Linked DNA regions of Azospirillum brasilense. The protein of the gene in region 2 interacts with the protein of the main gene of each other region in a pairwise test. Links are inferred from orthologs where the notes say so. Each region holds a gene or a part of one and is shown on either strand. Other genes may lie near its edges. The genes, in order: topA and AMK58_RS15665.

What was found.
Region 1: the proteins of AMK58_RS15665 (region 2) and topA interact in binary tests that used the Escherichia coli proteins (3 or more experiments, as listed by UniProt). The link is inferred for Azospirillum brasilense from one-to-one orthologs.

What each region holds. Positions count from the first base shown.
Region 1 is NZ_CP012915.1:588,059-595,558, forward strand. What follows is about bases 2,651-6,079. They hold topA (type I DNA topoisomerase), read right to left. Parts: upstream 5,716-6,079; coding sequence 2,851-5,715; downstream 2,651-2,850. Other genes in these bases: AMK58_RS16440 (hypothetical protein), read left to right, coding at 2,651-2,728; dprA (DNA-processing protein DprA), read right to left, coding at 5,769-6,079. In the rest of the region: AMK58_RS16425 (PH domain-containing protein), read right to left, coding at 1-808; AMK58_RS16430 (fumarylacetoacetate hydrolase family protein), read right to left, coding at 841-1,692; AMK58_RS16435 (hypothetical protein), read left to right, coding at 1,849-2,307; more of AMK58_RS16440, read left to right, coding at 2,411-2,650; more of dprA, read right to left, coding at 6,080-6,890; AMK58_RS16455 (helix-turn-helix domain-containing protein), read right to left, coding at 6,976-7,500. UniProt on the Escherichia coli protein: Releases the supercoiling and torsional tension of DNA, which is introduced during the DNA replication and transcription, by transiently cleaving and rejoining one strand of the DNA duplex.
Region 2 is NZ_CP012915.1:419,955-426,965, forward strand. Bases 2,512-5,451 are described here. They hold AMK58_RS15665 (IMPACT family protein), read right to left. Parts: upstream 4,307-5,451; coding sequence 3,716-4,306; downstream 2,512-3,715. Other genes in these bases: AMK58_RS15655 (helix-turn-helix domain-containing protein), read left to right, coding at 2,512-3,134; AMK58_RS15660 (nuclear transport factor 2 family protein), read left to right, coding at 3,236-3,652; AMK58_RS15670 (sigma-54-dependent Fis family transcriptional regulator), read left to right, coding at 4,746-5,451. Also shown: AMK58_RS15640 (TetR/AcrR family transcriptional regulator), read right to left, coding at 9-587; AMK58_RS15645 (nuclear transport factor 2 family protein), read left to right, coding at 961-1,329; AMK58_RS15650 (alpha/beta fold hydrolase), read left to right, coding at 1,379-2,227; more of AMK58_RS15655, read left to right, coding at 2,289-2,511; more of AMK58_RS15670, read left to right, coding at 5,452-6,680; AMK58_RS15675 (ATP-NAD kinase family protein), read left to right, coding at 6,856-7,011.

The DNA.
Region 1 (7,500 bases), 170 kb from region 2 along the record:
CGCCGCCGTCCGCCCACATGCGGTCGAGGAAACCGCGCGCCGCCTTCTCCGGCCCGGCCCAGTCGCCGCCCCCTTCCCTGGGGGTGCCGCTGCGCTCCAGCCAGCCGAACAGGGCGACGAGGTCGGTGTTGTGCTCCGTCGCCTTCCAGGTCAGGGCCTGCGGCTTGTCGTCGAAGCCCTGGACGCCGCCGTTGAAGCCGCCCGGCCCGCGCGGGTCGGCGGTGTTGGCCACCACCCAGCGCGCCAACTCCGCGGCGCCGTTGCGGAAGCGCTCCTCGCCGGTCGCCTCGCCCAGGGTCATCAGGGCCAGCCCCGCCCAGGCGACGTTGCCGGTGGCGGAGCCGACCTGATAGGCGTCCTCGAACCAGCGGTTGGCGGTGACGTCCCACCAGCCGTTGGGCGGGATCGGTTTTTGGCTCTGCGCGCCGGCGCGGTAGGTGTTGCGCAGCCTCCCCTGGCGCCGCGCCCGGTCCAGCGTGGCGGCGGAGAGCAGCGACTCGCCGATGCGCAGCGCCGGCTCCGTCTTGCCGCAGGCGACCAGGGCGATGACGGCCAGCGCGTTGTCGTAGGTGAAGGCGGCCTCGCGCAGCGGCAGCTCCGACGTCTGGCCGACGCCGAAGCTGCTGTCGTAGCTGCGCAGGAACACCGGGCCGGAGCCGGGGATTTCCGCCACCCGCGACTCCAGCGTGCCGCAGGTCTTCCCGGCCAGCGCCGCGGCGCCGTCCTCGGCTCTGGCTGAATTGGACACCGCCAGGGTGCCGAGACCGGCGGCGAGCAGCCACGCGGCCAGACGGCTTTTTCGCTTCATCAAAGACACTCCCCCTCCGGTCCCGGCGCCGCTCAGCCTTCGAAGGCGCGGACGGACTGGCGCTGCTCGCCCAGCCCCTCGACGCCCAGGCGCATGGTCTGGCCGGGCTGGAGCCAAGGATGGTTCGGCCCGCGGCCCATCGCCACGCCCTGCGGCGTGCCGGTGGCGATGACGTCGCCCGGCAGCAGAGTCATGAAGCGGCTGATGTAGGATACGATCTCGGCCACGCCGAAGATCATGTCGGCGGTCGTGCTGTCCTGCATCGGCTGGCCGTCCACCTCCAGCCACAGGCGCAGCGCCTGCGGGTCGGGCACCTCGTCGCGGGTGACCATCCAGGGACCGATCGGGCAGAAGCTGTCGGCGCTCTTGCCCTTCACCCACTGGCCGGTGCTCTCGGTCTGGAAGGCGCGCTCCGACACGTCGTTGAGGACGCAATAGCCGGCGATGTGGTCGAAGGCGTCGGCCTGATCGACGTAGCGGGCGGTGCGGCCGATGACGATGCCGAGTTCGACCTCCCAGTCGAGCTTGGTGGCGCCGCGCGGCATCTGGACCGGGTCGTTGGGGCCGCAGATGGCGGTGGTCGCCTTCATGAACAGCACCGGCTCCGCCGGCTCGGGCAGGCCGGATTCGGCGGCGTGGGCGCGGTAATTGAGCCCGACGCAGACCACCTTGGACACGCCGGTGACGCAGGGGCCGAGCCGGGTCCCGTCTGGCACCTGGGCCAGCCGGTCGGTGTCGAGCGTCCGGAGATGGGCCAGACCGTCCTCGGTCAGCGTGGCCGGGCCGATGTCCGACACCACGCCCGACAGGTCGCGGATCACGCCGTTGCGGTCCAGAAGGCCCGGACGCTCATGGCCCGGCGGGCCGAATCGCAGAAGTTTCATCAGGCTAAACCCTTCCCGTTCCCGAAGGTTGAGCCGCGCCTCTCCTCCGGTGAGTGCTGTCCGGTTCCGGCCGAAGCCGGAAAGGGGCTGTTCCGTCGCGGTCCGGTCTGGTGTACCCTTTTTTCAGCCCATGGGGAAACCAGACGGGAGGCGGATATGCCGGTGTGGCGCCGTTACCTCGTGAAGGAATCGACCGGGCGGCTGGTCGAACTGCCGAGCCGCCAGTACGATCGTGCCGACGACGGCACGGCGCCGATTCCCGACTACGCCGGTCGCTGCGTTGAACTGGTGTCGGCGGTGCTGGTCGGCAAGCAGGGCGCCACCCCCACGGTGACCGAGGTCGCCTTCACCAAACTGTATTTCGACCAGTCGGGATTCGTAGACGCCGCCAAGCGGGAGCGGATGATCCGCCTGATGCTGGAAAGCTGCGCCGACCGGCGCTGCCGCAGGCCGGCCCGGCGGACGGGGGGCACCGACTGCGACGCTCTGGAGGAGCGCGCCGACGCCGCGCGCAGCGAGCTGATGCGCGACTTCGAATGGGCGCCGGCCCCGGCCGAGGTCACCGCCGCGCTGTTCGTCCTGGGACCGCCCGGCAGCGCAGCGCCGTTGCACTGACGCCCCCCTTTTGCCCGTCGCCTCCCCCGAAAAGTCACATCCCCCGGCCTCTTCCCCCGTGTCCGGACGCCCCCATATGGCTGCTGGCACAGGAGGAGTCCCGATGCATCGTCGTGCCGCCATCCCCCGTTCGTTGCTCACCCGGCCCACGCTTGCCCGCGTCCGGCAACTCGCTCTGATCGGCACGGGGTGGAGCCTGATCGGCCTGGGCGCCCTGATGTCGCCGTTGCCGGGGCCATTCGGCTTTCCGGTGGCGCTTGCCGGCGGGGTGATCCTTCTGCGCAACTCAGCGGACGCCCGCCGCCTGTTCGTGCGGCTGAAGCGCCGCCACCCCCGTCTGCTCAGCCCGGTCGAGCGCATCCGCGTCAAGCTGCGCCACCGCCGCAACGCGGCCAAGGCCAAGGCGGCCGCCACGGCCTGATGGGGCTGCACGGCCGCTCGTCCAACCCTCGTTCTTCCTGTGATCAGGCTTGAGCGGACCCGCGCGCGTCTGCCGGTGGGCAACCGCGAATCGCCCACCGGGATCCGGTCCCTTGCCCGCGGTCAGGCCCGTTTGCGGGCGGCGGGCTTCTCGTCGCTGTCCCCGTCGGATTTCGCGGCGTCGGATTTCGCGGCGTCGGACTTCGCAGTGTCGGGCTTTTTGGCCGCCGCCTTCTTCGGAGCGGCCTTCTTCACCGCGTCCTTCTTGGCCGGCTCCTTCTTCGCCGCCGTCGCCTTGGCCTTCGTCGCCTTCTCGGCCTTGGCGGGCGCTTCGGCGCCATCCGCGGCGGGTTCGGCCTCCTTCGGGGCCTTGCCCTTCTTGGCGGCATCCTTGGCGGCCTTGGCCTCCAGAAGCTCCAGCGCCTGCTCCAGCGTCACGCTGTCCGCTTCCGTGCCCTTGGGGATGGAGGCGTAGACGGAGCCGTGCTTGACGTAGGGACCGAAGCGGCCCGAACCGGTGGTCACCGGCTTGCCGGTCTTCGGATGGTCGCCCAGCGTCTTGGCGGGAGCGGACGCCTTCTTGGCCGCGCCGGCCAGCAGGTCGACCGCGCGGTTGATGCCGATGGTCAGCACGTCGTCGTCGGGCGTCAGCGACTTGTAGACGCTGCCGTGCTTCAGGTAGGGGCCGAAGCGCCCGATGCCGGCGCTGATGTCCTCACCCGTCTCCGGGTGGTTTCCGATGCTGCGCGGCAGGGCGAGCAACTTCAGCGCCGTGTCGAGGTCCACGTCGGCGGCGGCCATGCCCTTGGGCAGCGAAACGCGCTTGGGCTTCGGCGCCTCGACCTTGACCTTCTTCTTGCCCTTGGTCTTCTTGCCGTCGACCGGCGCTTCCTCCGCGACGGCCTCGGCCGGAGCGGCGGCCACCGGGGGCGGGCCGAGCTGGATGTAGGCGCCGTACGGGCCGCGCCGCACCGTCACCGGCAGGCTGGTCTCCGGATCGTTGCCCAACTCGCGCGGGCCTTCCTGCGCCTCGCCGTTCTCGTCGTTGGCAACGGCGAGCGGGCGGGTGTAGCGGCATTCCGGATAGCGCGAGCAGCCGATGAAGGCGCCCATCTTGCCGAGCTTCAGCCCCAGCCGACCCTGGCTGCACACCGGGCAGACGCGCGGGTCGTGGCCCGGCGTGTCGCTGTTGCCATTGGTCGGGAAGAAGTGCGGCCCCAGCTCCTCGTCCAGCGTGGTCAGCACCTGGGTGATCGTCAGGTCCTTGGTTCCATCCACCGCGACGTGGAAGGCGCGCCAGAAGTCGCGCAACACGGTCTTCCAGTCGATCCGCCCGTCGGAGATCTCGTCGAGCTTGTTCTCCAGGTCGGCCGTGAAGTTGTATTCGACATACCGGTTGAAGAAGTTCTTCAGGAAGGCGGTGACCAGACGGCCGCGGTCTTCCGGGATGAAGCGCCGCTTGTCCAGCCGCACGTAGTTGCGGTCCTGGAGCACCTGGAGGATGGAGGCGTAGGTGGACGGGCGCCCGATGCCCAGCTCCTCCAGCTTCTTCACCAGACTCGCCTCGGTGTAGCGGGGCGGCGGCTGGGTGAAATGCTGTTCCGGGCTGATGTCGCCGCGGGCGAGGGCGTCGCCCTGGTCCATGGCGGGCAGGCGGCGCTCCTGGTCGTCGTCGGCGGCGCCGTCGTCGCGGTCCTCCTGGTAGACCTTGAGGAAGCCGTCGAACACGACGACCGAGCCGGTGGCGCGCAGCACGACGTCCTTGGACGGCGAGGCGATGTCCACCGCCACCTGATCCAGAACCGCGCTCTCCATCTGGCTGGCCAGCGTGCGCTTCCAGATCAGCTCGTAGAGCCGCAGCTCGTCGCCTTCCAGGTAGGTCGAAACCTCCTCCGGGCGGCGGAACAGGTCGGTCGGGCGGATGGCCTCGTGGGCCTCCTGGGCGTTCTTGGCGGCGGTCTTGTAGACGCGCGGCTGCGCCGGGACGTAGCGCTCGCCCCAATGGGAGCCGATCAGGTTGCGGGCGCTCTCGATGGCCTCCTGCGACAGGCTGACGCCGTCGGTTCGCATGTAGGTGATCAGGCCGACCGTCTCACCGCCGATGTCCACGCCCTCGTAGAGCCGCTGCGCGGTGCGCATGGTGCGGGTGGCGCCGAAGCCCAGCTTGCGCGAGGCCTCCTGCTGCAGGGTCGAGGTGGTGAAGGGCGGGGAGGGGTTGCGGCGGCTCTGCTTGCGCTCCACCGTCGCGACCGAAAAGGCCTGCGGGCTGATGCGCGCCACCGCGGCCTCCGCCGCCTCGCGAGCGGGCAGGGCGAACTTGTCGAGCCGCTTGCCGTCGAGCTGGGTGAGCTGGGCCGTGAAGGAGGCACCGCCCGGCGTGGCGAAGCCCACCTCGATGGTCCAGTACTCCTGCGGCTTGAAGACCTCGATCTCCGACTCGCGTTCGCAGATCAGGCGCAGCGCCACTGACTGCACGCGGCCCGCCGAGCGGGAGCCCGGCAGCTTGCGCCACAGCACCGGCGACAGGGTGAAGCCCACCAGATAGTCGAGGGCGCGGCGGGCCAGATAGGCATCCACCAGCTCCCGAGAGACGTCGCGCGGGGCCTCCAGAGCGGCCTGGACGGCGCTCTTGGTGATTTCGTTGAAGGTGATGCGCTGGACCTTGGAATCGTCGATCAGCCGCTTTTCGCGCAGCAGTTCCGACAAATGCCAGGCGATGGCTTCCCCTTCGCGATCCGGGTCGGTTGCGAGATAGACGCGTTCGGCCCCTTTGACCGCCTTGGCGATCTCGTCGATGTGGCGCTTGGAGCGGTCGCCCAACTCCCAGTCCATGGCGAAGTCCTCGTCCGGACGCACCGATCCGTCGCGCGCCGGAAGGTCGCGGACATGGCCGAAGCTGGCGACCACGGTGTAGTCCGAGCCAAGGTATTTGTTGATGGTTTTCGCCTTGGCCGGCGATTCGACGATGACGACGTTGCTGCCCGGCAAGAGTCCGCGCCCCTGAAAGTGCCTATCCCATACACCGGCGGTGCGGATCGGGATCAGATCAGGTTCACCTGATTCCCAGGCTGGCGCTGGACACGGCCCGCAAGCTCAAGTTCCAGCACCACGGTCAACACCACCGGAGCGGACAATTGGCACCCGCGGACGAGTTCGTCAATGGCAACCGGCGTGTGACCGAGGTTTTCCAGGATGACGGCGCGCGCCGATTCAAGGTCCGCCTCGGACGGAACGGCGGGGCGGGCCTGGGCGAACAGGTCGCTCTGGCGCTCCCGCAGGGTTGGCGGCGACAGGTTGTCCAGCGCCCGCAGCACGTCATCCACCCCTTCCACCAAGGCCGCCCCCTGACGCAGAAGATTGTTGGTGCCCTGGCAGCGCGGGTCGAGCGGGGAGCCGGGAACGGCCATCACCTCCCGTCCCTGTTCCAGCGCCATGCGCGCGGTGATGAGGGAGCCGGAGCGCAGCGCCGCCTCCACCACCAGCACCCCCAGCGACAGGCCGGAGATCAGCCGGTTGCGGCGCGGGAAATGGCGGGCCTGCGGCGTGGTGCCGACCGGGCTTTCCGCCAGGATCACCCCCTGCTGCACTATGTCGCGGTAGAGTCTTTCGTTCTCCGGTGGGTAGACGACGTCGGCGCCGCCCGCCACCACCGCCGCCGTTCCGCTGCCGAGCGCCCCGGCGTGGGCCGCCGTGTCGATCCCGCGCGCCAGCCCGGAGACGACCAGCAGCCCGGCCTCCCCCAGTTCCCGCGCCAGCCGTTCGGCGAATTTCTTGCCGTTCATCGAGGCGTTGCGCGCCCCGACCAACGCCACGGCGCGCCGTTGCAGCAGATGCGGGTGACCGAGGACCGACACCGCCGGGGGCGCGTCGTCCAGCGCCGCCATGGGTTCCGGATAGTCGGGCTCGCAGGAGCAGATCAGGCGGGCGCCGATGCGGTCGTTGGCGGCCAGTTCGCGGTCTATGTCCGCCTTCGGCGCGATGCGCAGCGGCTTGGTCCGCCCGCCGCGCCTGGCGAGGTCGGGCAGCGCTTCCAGCGCGGCGCCGGCGCTGCCGAACCGCTCCAGCAGGCGGTGGAAGGTGATCGGCCCGACATTCTCGGTTCGAATGAGTCGGAGCCAGTCGAACCGCTCGGCGGCGGACAGGGTGCGGCGCGGTTGAGTCATGCGCCCATTCATACAACCGCTGTCGGGGCGCGATCAACACGCAAACGTGTGCGTCGGCGCTCTTCTCAGGGACTCGACAGGGCGGTCATTTGCGCCAGAAGCCGAAGAGCCCTTTCTTCTTCGGGGGGGCCTCCGGTTCGGGTTCCAGTTCCGGTTCCGGCTCCGGCTCGTCGTCGAAGGAAAAGGGATCGTCCTCGGCGTCGGCTTTTGCGGTTCCGGCCGGCCCGGTTTCAGCCTTGGACTCGTCCGGATCATCGTCGCTGTCGAAGGAGAACGGGTCCTCGTCCGGTTCCGCATCCGTCTTGGCGGGGAGGGCCTCGGCCGTTTCCTCCGTTTCGTCATCGTCGAAGCTGAAGGGGTCGCCGTCGTCGGAGTTGTCGGCCGAGTCGGTCGCCTCGGCCGTTTCGTCCTCACTCTTCTCCTCCGTGTCGCCGGTGTCGAAGCTGAAGGGATCGCCACCGTCCTCGTCCTCGTCCTCATCGAAGCTGAAGGCGCTGGCGTCACTCCCGCCCGCTTCGTCGTCGTCCTTGGCCTCGTCTTCATCGTCGTCGAAGCTGAAGGCGGAGAAATCCGAGGATTCTTCCTCTTCGTCGTCGCCACCACCGCCGAG
Region 2 (7,011 bases):
CGCCGGCTTCAAGCGACGATTCGCTGCAGCAAAGGACGGGCTATCGCTCCGAAGGTCGTGGCGTCGCCATAGGCGCGAGCGGATAGCATCGCGCCATGCACGCCAGCCATGAACAGTTCGGCATCGCTCCTGGCGGTTCCGACCAGCCGAAGACGGCCTTGTGCGGCGCCTCGCTCAAAGACGGAGGTGAGCCAGTCTGCAAGCTTGCGGAAATGCGCCCGCACTTCGAGAGCGACCGCTTCGGGAAGTACCGGACTCTCGCCCGCCAGGAGCGCGCAGACGCAGAACGGGTCGGTCGTGTCGGCGAAGCACCCCTCCCAGTAGCCGAGATAGGCGCGAAGCTGATCGAGCGGATCGGCAACGTTCCGCTCCAGCTCGGCAAGCCCGGCCTCGACCTCCTGCCGGTATTGCGCAACCAGCACGCGGACCAGATCCGCCTTGCCGGGGAAATGGTGGTGGATGCTCGCGGTGCGGATGCCGACGACCTTGGAGATGTCGGCGTAGCTGAAGCTGTTGTAGCCGCCCCTGGCGATCAGGGTGCGCGCACAGCTTAGAATGTCGTCGGCTCTGGTCGATGTGTTCCCCATATCTTTACCTACCAACTAGTAGGGAGCCCGTCAACGCAAATTTGATGTCCGCATATCGACGGGTATCGTCACGTAAACCCGAATCACGGGTTGCTGGCCTTGGGAAGCCCTCTCCGTGAGTCAGCGCCTCCGCTCGCCGGTATTAGTTTATGCGTGATCCCACAAACATCCCCATAAGCTGAAAATCCGGCGGGTGGACCGGAAGGGGCTGAATGGACCCTTTCCCATACCGGAGGCGTATCGGCAGCCGCCGATCGCCAACGCGATCGATGGCTTTACCGTTACCTCCCATGTAATCGCAGGAGGATCGCGGAACGACGATGCTGCTGTGGAGGTCCGGTCGATCCGGACAACCCCACGAAGGAGTTCCGCCATGACGAACGCAGCCCACGTCGCCCAGCGCTACATCGCCGTCTGGAACGAGACCGACCCCGACCGCCGGCTGGCCCTGCTCGTCGAACATTGGAGCGATGATGCGCATTACCTTGACCCGATGGTTCAGGCGAACGGCCACGCCGGCGTTAACGCCCTGATCGACGCCGTGCAGCAGCGGTTCCCGAACTGTCGTTTCATCCTGCAGGGCACGCCCGACGGCCACAACGGCCGCGTGCGCTTCTCCTGGTCCCTCGTTCCGGCGGGGGCAGAGCCCATTGCCGGCGGCACCGACTTCATCCGGTTGGCCGCCGATGGACGCATCCGCTCGGTGAGCGGCTTTCTGGACCGGGTTCCGGAAGGCGCATAGCGCACCGGCCATCCCGTCCCGCAACGTCCCGAACCCAGGAGCACCGGCCATGAGCATGGCTTCGACAATTCCCGCCGCACCGGATCAGCCCGGCTTCATCCGCACCGAAGACGGTGTGGCCCTTTTCTACCGGGATTGGGGACTGGGGAAGCCCGTCGTCTTTCTGTCCAGCTGGTCGCTAAATTCCGATTCCTGGGCCTACCAGATGCTGGCGCTGGCCGAGCGCGGCTACCGCTGCATCGCTTACGATCGCCGTGGCCATGGCCGGTCGAGCGACCCGGGAACCGGCTTCGACTTCGACCGGCTGGCCGACGACCTCGCCACCCTGCTCGACACGCTCGACCTGAACGGCGTCACGTTGGTCGGCCATTCCATGTCCTGCGGGGAAATCGTCCGCTATCTGAGCCGGCACGGCGACCGCCGCGTTTCCCGCACGGTTCTGGTTGGCACGGTGACCCCAACGCTTTCCCGCACCGATGACAACCCCGACGGAATCGATCCCGCCGTCTTCGAAACCTTCCGCTCAAATTGCCTGCTGCAGGACTTTCCGAAATGGCTGGAGGACAACATCCGCCCCTTTATGGCGGCGGACAGTTCACCCGGCATGATGGCCTGGGTGAAATCGATGGCCTTGCAAGCCTCGTTGAAGGCGCTTCTCGACTGCCATCGGGCGACGACGTCCACAGATTTCCGGCGGGAGCTTCAGGACATCACCGTGCCGACCCTGCTGATCCACGGCGACTTGGATGTGTCCAGCCCGCTTGCCATCACCGGGATGACAACCGCCGAACTGATGGCGAACGCGACGCTGACCGTCTACGAGGGGGCGCCGCACGGCCTGTTCCTGACGCATATGGACCGCTTCAACCGCGACCTGCTGACCTTTCTGGATGGATGAGCGGCGGCGCTGGTATCATGGAACGCAGAACACCGAAAACGCCGGACGGGAGGCCGGATCGATGCCGCAAACAGCCGCCCGTCACCAGCCGCCCCCCAGGACCGTGCCGCGCCAGCCGGTCGGGGAATTGCTGCGCATCTGGCGCAAGCGGCGCGGCTTCAGCCAACTGGACCTTGCCTGCGAGGCCGACGTTTCGACCCGCCATGTCAGCTTCCTGGAAACGGGACGCTCGCAGCCCAGCCGGACCATGCTGCTTCATCTGGCGGAACGGATGGACATTCCGCTGCGCGACCGCAACGCGCTGCTCGCCGCGGCGGGCTTCGCACCGGTCTTTTCCGAACACCGGTTGGATGATCCGGAGATGCAGGCCGCCCGTCAGGCCGTCGATCTCGTGCTGACCGGGCACGAGCCTCATCCGGCGCTGGCTGTGGACCGGCATTGGACGCTGGTCGCGGCCAACCGGGCGGTCGCACCGCTGCTCACCGGAGCCGCGCCGGACCTTCTCCAGCCTCCGGTGAACGTGCTGCGCCTCAGCCTCCACCCCTCCGGGCTGGCGCCGCGGATCGAAAACCTCGCTCAGTGGCGGACGCACGTCCTGCACCGGCTGATTCGCCAGATTGACGTCAGCGCCGATCCTGTGCTGGCCGCGCTGTTCGGCGAGTTGAAGGGCTACCCGGTGCCCGACGGGCAGCCTTCGCACAGCCGGAGCGAGCCGTTGTCGTCGCATGATGGCGTGGTGGTTCCTCTGCGGCTCAGGACGGAAAGCGGGACGCTCAGCTTCTTCAGCACCACGACGGTGTTTGGAACGGCGGTGGACGTCACCTTGTCCGAACTGGCCATCGAGGCTTTCTTCCCGGCCGACCTCGCCACAGCGGAGATCATGCGGCAGGCCCTCGCCCGGTTGTGAGAGGCAGCCCCGCCCGACGGAGGCACCGCCTTTGCGCCGGCATGGCGCACGGGACCCGGCCTTATCATGGCGGACCATCCCATGACGGGCGGAGATGCGGCATGGCGCAGACCGACATCGAGTTGCTTCGCAACCTGTACGACCGCTACGCCGTGGGCGATGTGGCGCCGCTGTTCGAGCATCTCGCGCCTGACGTCGAGTGGATATCCTGCGGCCAATCCCCGGCCCTTGCGGCCTTTTCCGGCAACTTCCACGGCCTGGATGGTGTCCAGCGCTATTTCCAGGGGTTGGCTCAGGAATGGACGATCACCAAGCACGAGATGCGGGACATCGCACGGGACGGAGACCACGTCGTCACGCGCAACCTCGTTGAGGCCGTCAGCAAGGTCACCGGGAAACCGGTGGCGGTGACGACCGAACACCGGTGGGTGCTGCAGGACGGCCGAATCCGCCGCTTCGAGGAGCGTTGCGACGATGAAGCGGCCCTGGAGGCGGCTTGCCGCCCGTCCGAGCCTTAACGGCCCGTGTGCCCAACGGAGCGCGGTGATAGGACCAGCGCTCGCCGGATGGATTTTCATTCGCTAACCGGGCGACTTTTGGATCTTGGCTTGACCGCGAGACGCATCCGTGATCATGCCAACGACATCGTCCAGCTGCTCGCAAGGAACCTTGATCTGGAGTTGCACGCCTTGGGGCGTGAAGCCGTTGGTCTCGGCAGAGGCTGCTGGGAAGGCGCCAAGCCCCGACCTGATCCTGGCCTCGTCGGCGAAGGCGCACGTGACGGCCAAGGCTGCAAAGCGGATGATCGGCTGACGTTCAGCGGCATGGAGACACGCCGCTGCGGTGCCGCCGTAAGCACGCACCAGCCCGCCCGCACCGAGAAGAACGCCACCGAACCAGCGGCTGACCACCAGCGCCACCCGATCCAGCTTCTGGCCGTCTATGGCTTGAAGAATCGGGCGTCCCGCCGTTCCCCCCGGTTCGCCGTCATCGCTGGACCGGTAGAGGTCGCCGATCCGGATGGCCCAGCAGTTGTGGCCCGCATCCCGTTGGCTGCACGCAGCGATAAATCCACGTGCCTCCTCTTCGGTCGTGACCGGACCCGCCGAGGCCGAAAAGCGGCTCTTCTTGATCTCCTGCTCGAATTGCTCTTTCCGTTTAAGTGTGAACATTACCTTTCGCCACGATCATTCCTGCATGGGCCGGAGGCCGCCTTGGCCTAGGGTTCATGGAATTTATTCATTCCATGGGGAGATTGCGACGCCAGCGCACTGAGGTGATGTGGTGGACGGCCCTTTTCCCAAATCTTGGTGAAAAGCGTTCAACGTCGAAGACACCCCCTCATAGGAGCCAGCGATGAGCGTGATGACAATCGGTCTGGACTTGGCAAAGAATGTTTTCCAGGTTCTGGCATCGACGGTGACGGCAAGGTATTCATTCCATGGGAAGATTAGCTGCGGGAGAAACGGAAATTCGTGCCCGGCGGGGCAGGGCGGGGCACAGGCGCCGACAATACCATTGCACAAATTGCCTGTGCGACGAGGCGCTTGATATATTGCTCTGATCTGGCTGACCAGATCAGAGCGATTGCGCTCCAGGGAGGATACGCTGATGGAGAACGCCAAAGCGGCGCACATCAACGAATTGGTCCGCGTCTCGGAAGGGACCGCGTCGAAGCGTGATGCCATCATCACCGCATCCTGGCGCCGCTGCGTGGCCGATCACAAGCTGGACCCGACCGTTCGGCGCGAGGCCTACATCCTGCCGCACGAGCGTCTGAGCCTGCATCGCGACGCGATGGACGAGTTCCTGCGCATGGCCCGCTTCGGGTTGGAGGCGCTGTACCGCCAAGTGGCCGGCATGGGCTACGCCCTGCTGCTGACCGACAGCAACGGTATCACCGTCGACTTCATCGGCGACCGGGCGTCGGACGACGACCTGCGCCGGACCGGCCTCTATCTCGGCGCCGACTGGAACGAGGGACGGGCCGGCACCTGCGCGGTCGGCACCTGCATCGCCACGGGCGAGGCGTTGACCGTCCACCAGACGGACCATTTCGACGCGACCCACATTCCCCTCACCTGCACGGCGGCTCCGGTGTTCCACAGCGGCGGCGGGCTTGCGGCGGTGCTGGACATCTCCGCGCTCCGTTCGCCGGAGCCCAAGATCAGCCAGTATCTGGCCCTCCAACTGGTCAAGGCCTACACGCACAAGATCGAAAACGCCAACCTCTACAACAATTTCCGCCGGGAGTGGGTGGTCAAGCTCTCCGCCTCCCAGGAATTCGCGGAGGTCGATCCGGACTTCGTGATCGCGCTGGACGGCGCCGGGCGGATCATCGGCTTCAATCACCGCGCGTGTCGACTGCTGGCCGGCGAGGGGGAGGGCCGGGAGCAACTCATCGGACGATCCTTCTCCGACCTGTTCGACTGCCAAGTGGACGACCTGGTGCGGTTCGTGCGCTCTCTGCCCACCGACCAGCGCACCCTCCGCCTGCGGCGCAGCGGGACACCCCTGTTTGCGCAGGCGATGCCGCCGCCGGCCATCGCCGTCCCGCGCCCACGCAAAGGAGACGAGGGAAGCCTGCCCAATCCGCTCCAGGCGATGTGCGGCGGTGATCCGGCGCTGAAGGCGGTGCTGACGCGCGCGGCGAAGCTGGTGAACACGCGGATGAGCCTGCTGATTCACGGCGAGACCGGCACCGGCAAGGAGCACCTCGCCAAGGCCCTGCACCAGTCGAGCGTGCGCGCGGCCAAGCCCTTCGTCGCCGTGAACTGCGCCGCGCTGCCGGAGGCGCTGATCGAAAGCGAGCTGTTCGGCCATGAGCCCGGCTCCTTCACCGGGGCCGCGTCGCGGGGCAAGAAGGGGCTGATCCTGGAGGCGGACGGCGGCACGCTGTTCCTGGACGAGATCGGCGACATGCCGCTGTCCTCGCAGACACGCCTGTTGCGGGTCCTGGCGGAGCGGGAGGTCACGCCCGTCGGCCGCACCAGGGCGGTGTCGGTGGACGTGCGCGTCATCGCCGCGACCCACCGCGATCTGGTCGAGCTGATCAAGGCCGGAACGTTCCGCGACGACTTGTATTTCCGTCTCAACGGCGCGGTGTTCACCGTGCCGCCGCTGCGCCAGCGCGGCGACCTCGACTGGCTGATCGACCGGCTGCTGGCCGAGCGGACGGAGCGGGACGGCATCGCCTATGCCATCGCCGCCCCGGCGCTGGCGGCCTTGCGCGCCCATGGCTGGCCCGGCAACGTGCGCGAGCTGGTGAACGCGCTCGACTACGCCTGCGCCGTCTGCACCGACGGGCTGATCGAGCTGATGGACATTCCCGACCCCATGCAGCGCAGCGACGTGTTCAAGGCGTGGCCGGCGGGCGCTCCGACAGCCGCCCCTGACAGCGACGACCCCGCCGTCCGCCTGCGCGAGGTGCTGCGCCGCCTGCACTGGAACGTGTCGGCGGCGGCGCGGGACATGGGCGTGGACCGCTCGACCGTCCACCGCCAGATGCGCCGTTTCGGCATCGTCCCGCCGCACCGGCTGGATTGAGGCATGCAACACCTGTTGCAACGCCCCTGCAACAGGTCATGCAACAGGTGAGGTGATCGCAACACCGCCACGCGTCGCGCAAACCGTTGCGGAACCACGATAGTCAGCCACACGGACATTTGGCACGGCTCTTGCCATAGACCCCTTCAAAACAGCGAAGCGAAGGGGAAGGGGCGTGGCACCGGTCGTCGGCATCATTGCCAATCCAGTATCCGCACGCGACATCCGCCGGGTCGTCGCGAACGCGGCGAACCTCCAGATCACCGATCGCGCCAACATCGTCCTGCGGGTGCTGGCCGCGCTGCGCGCCTGCGGGGTCACCGACGTCCTG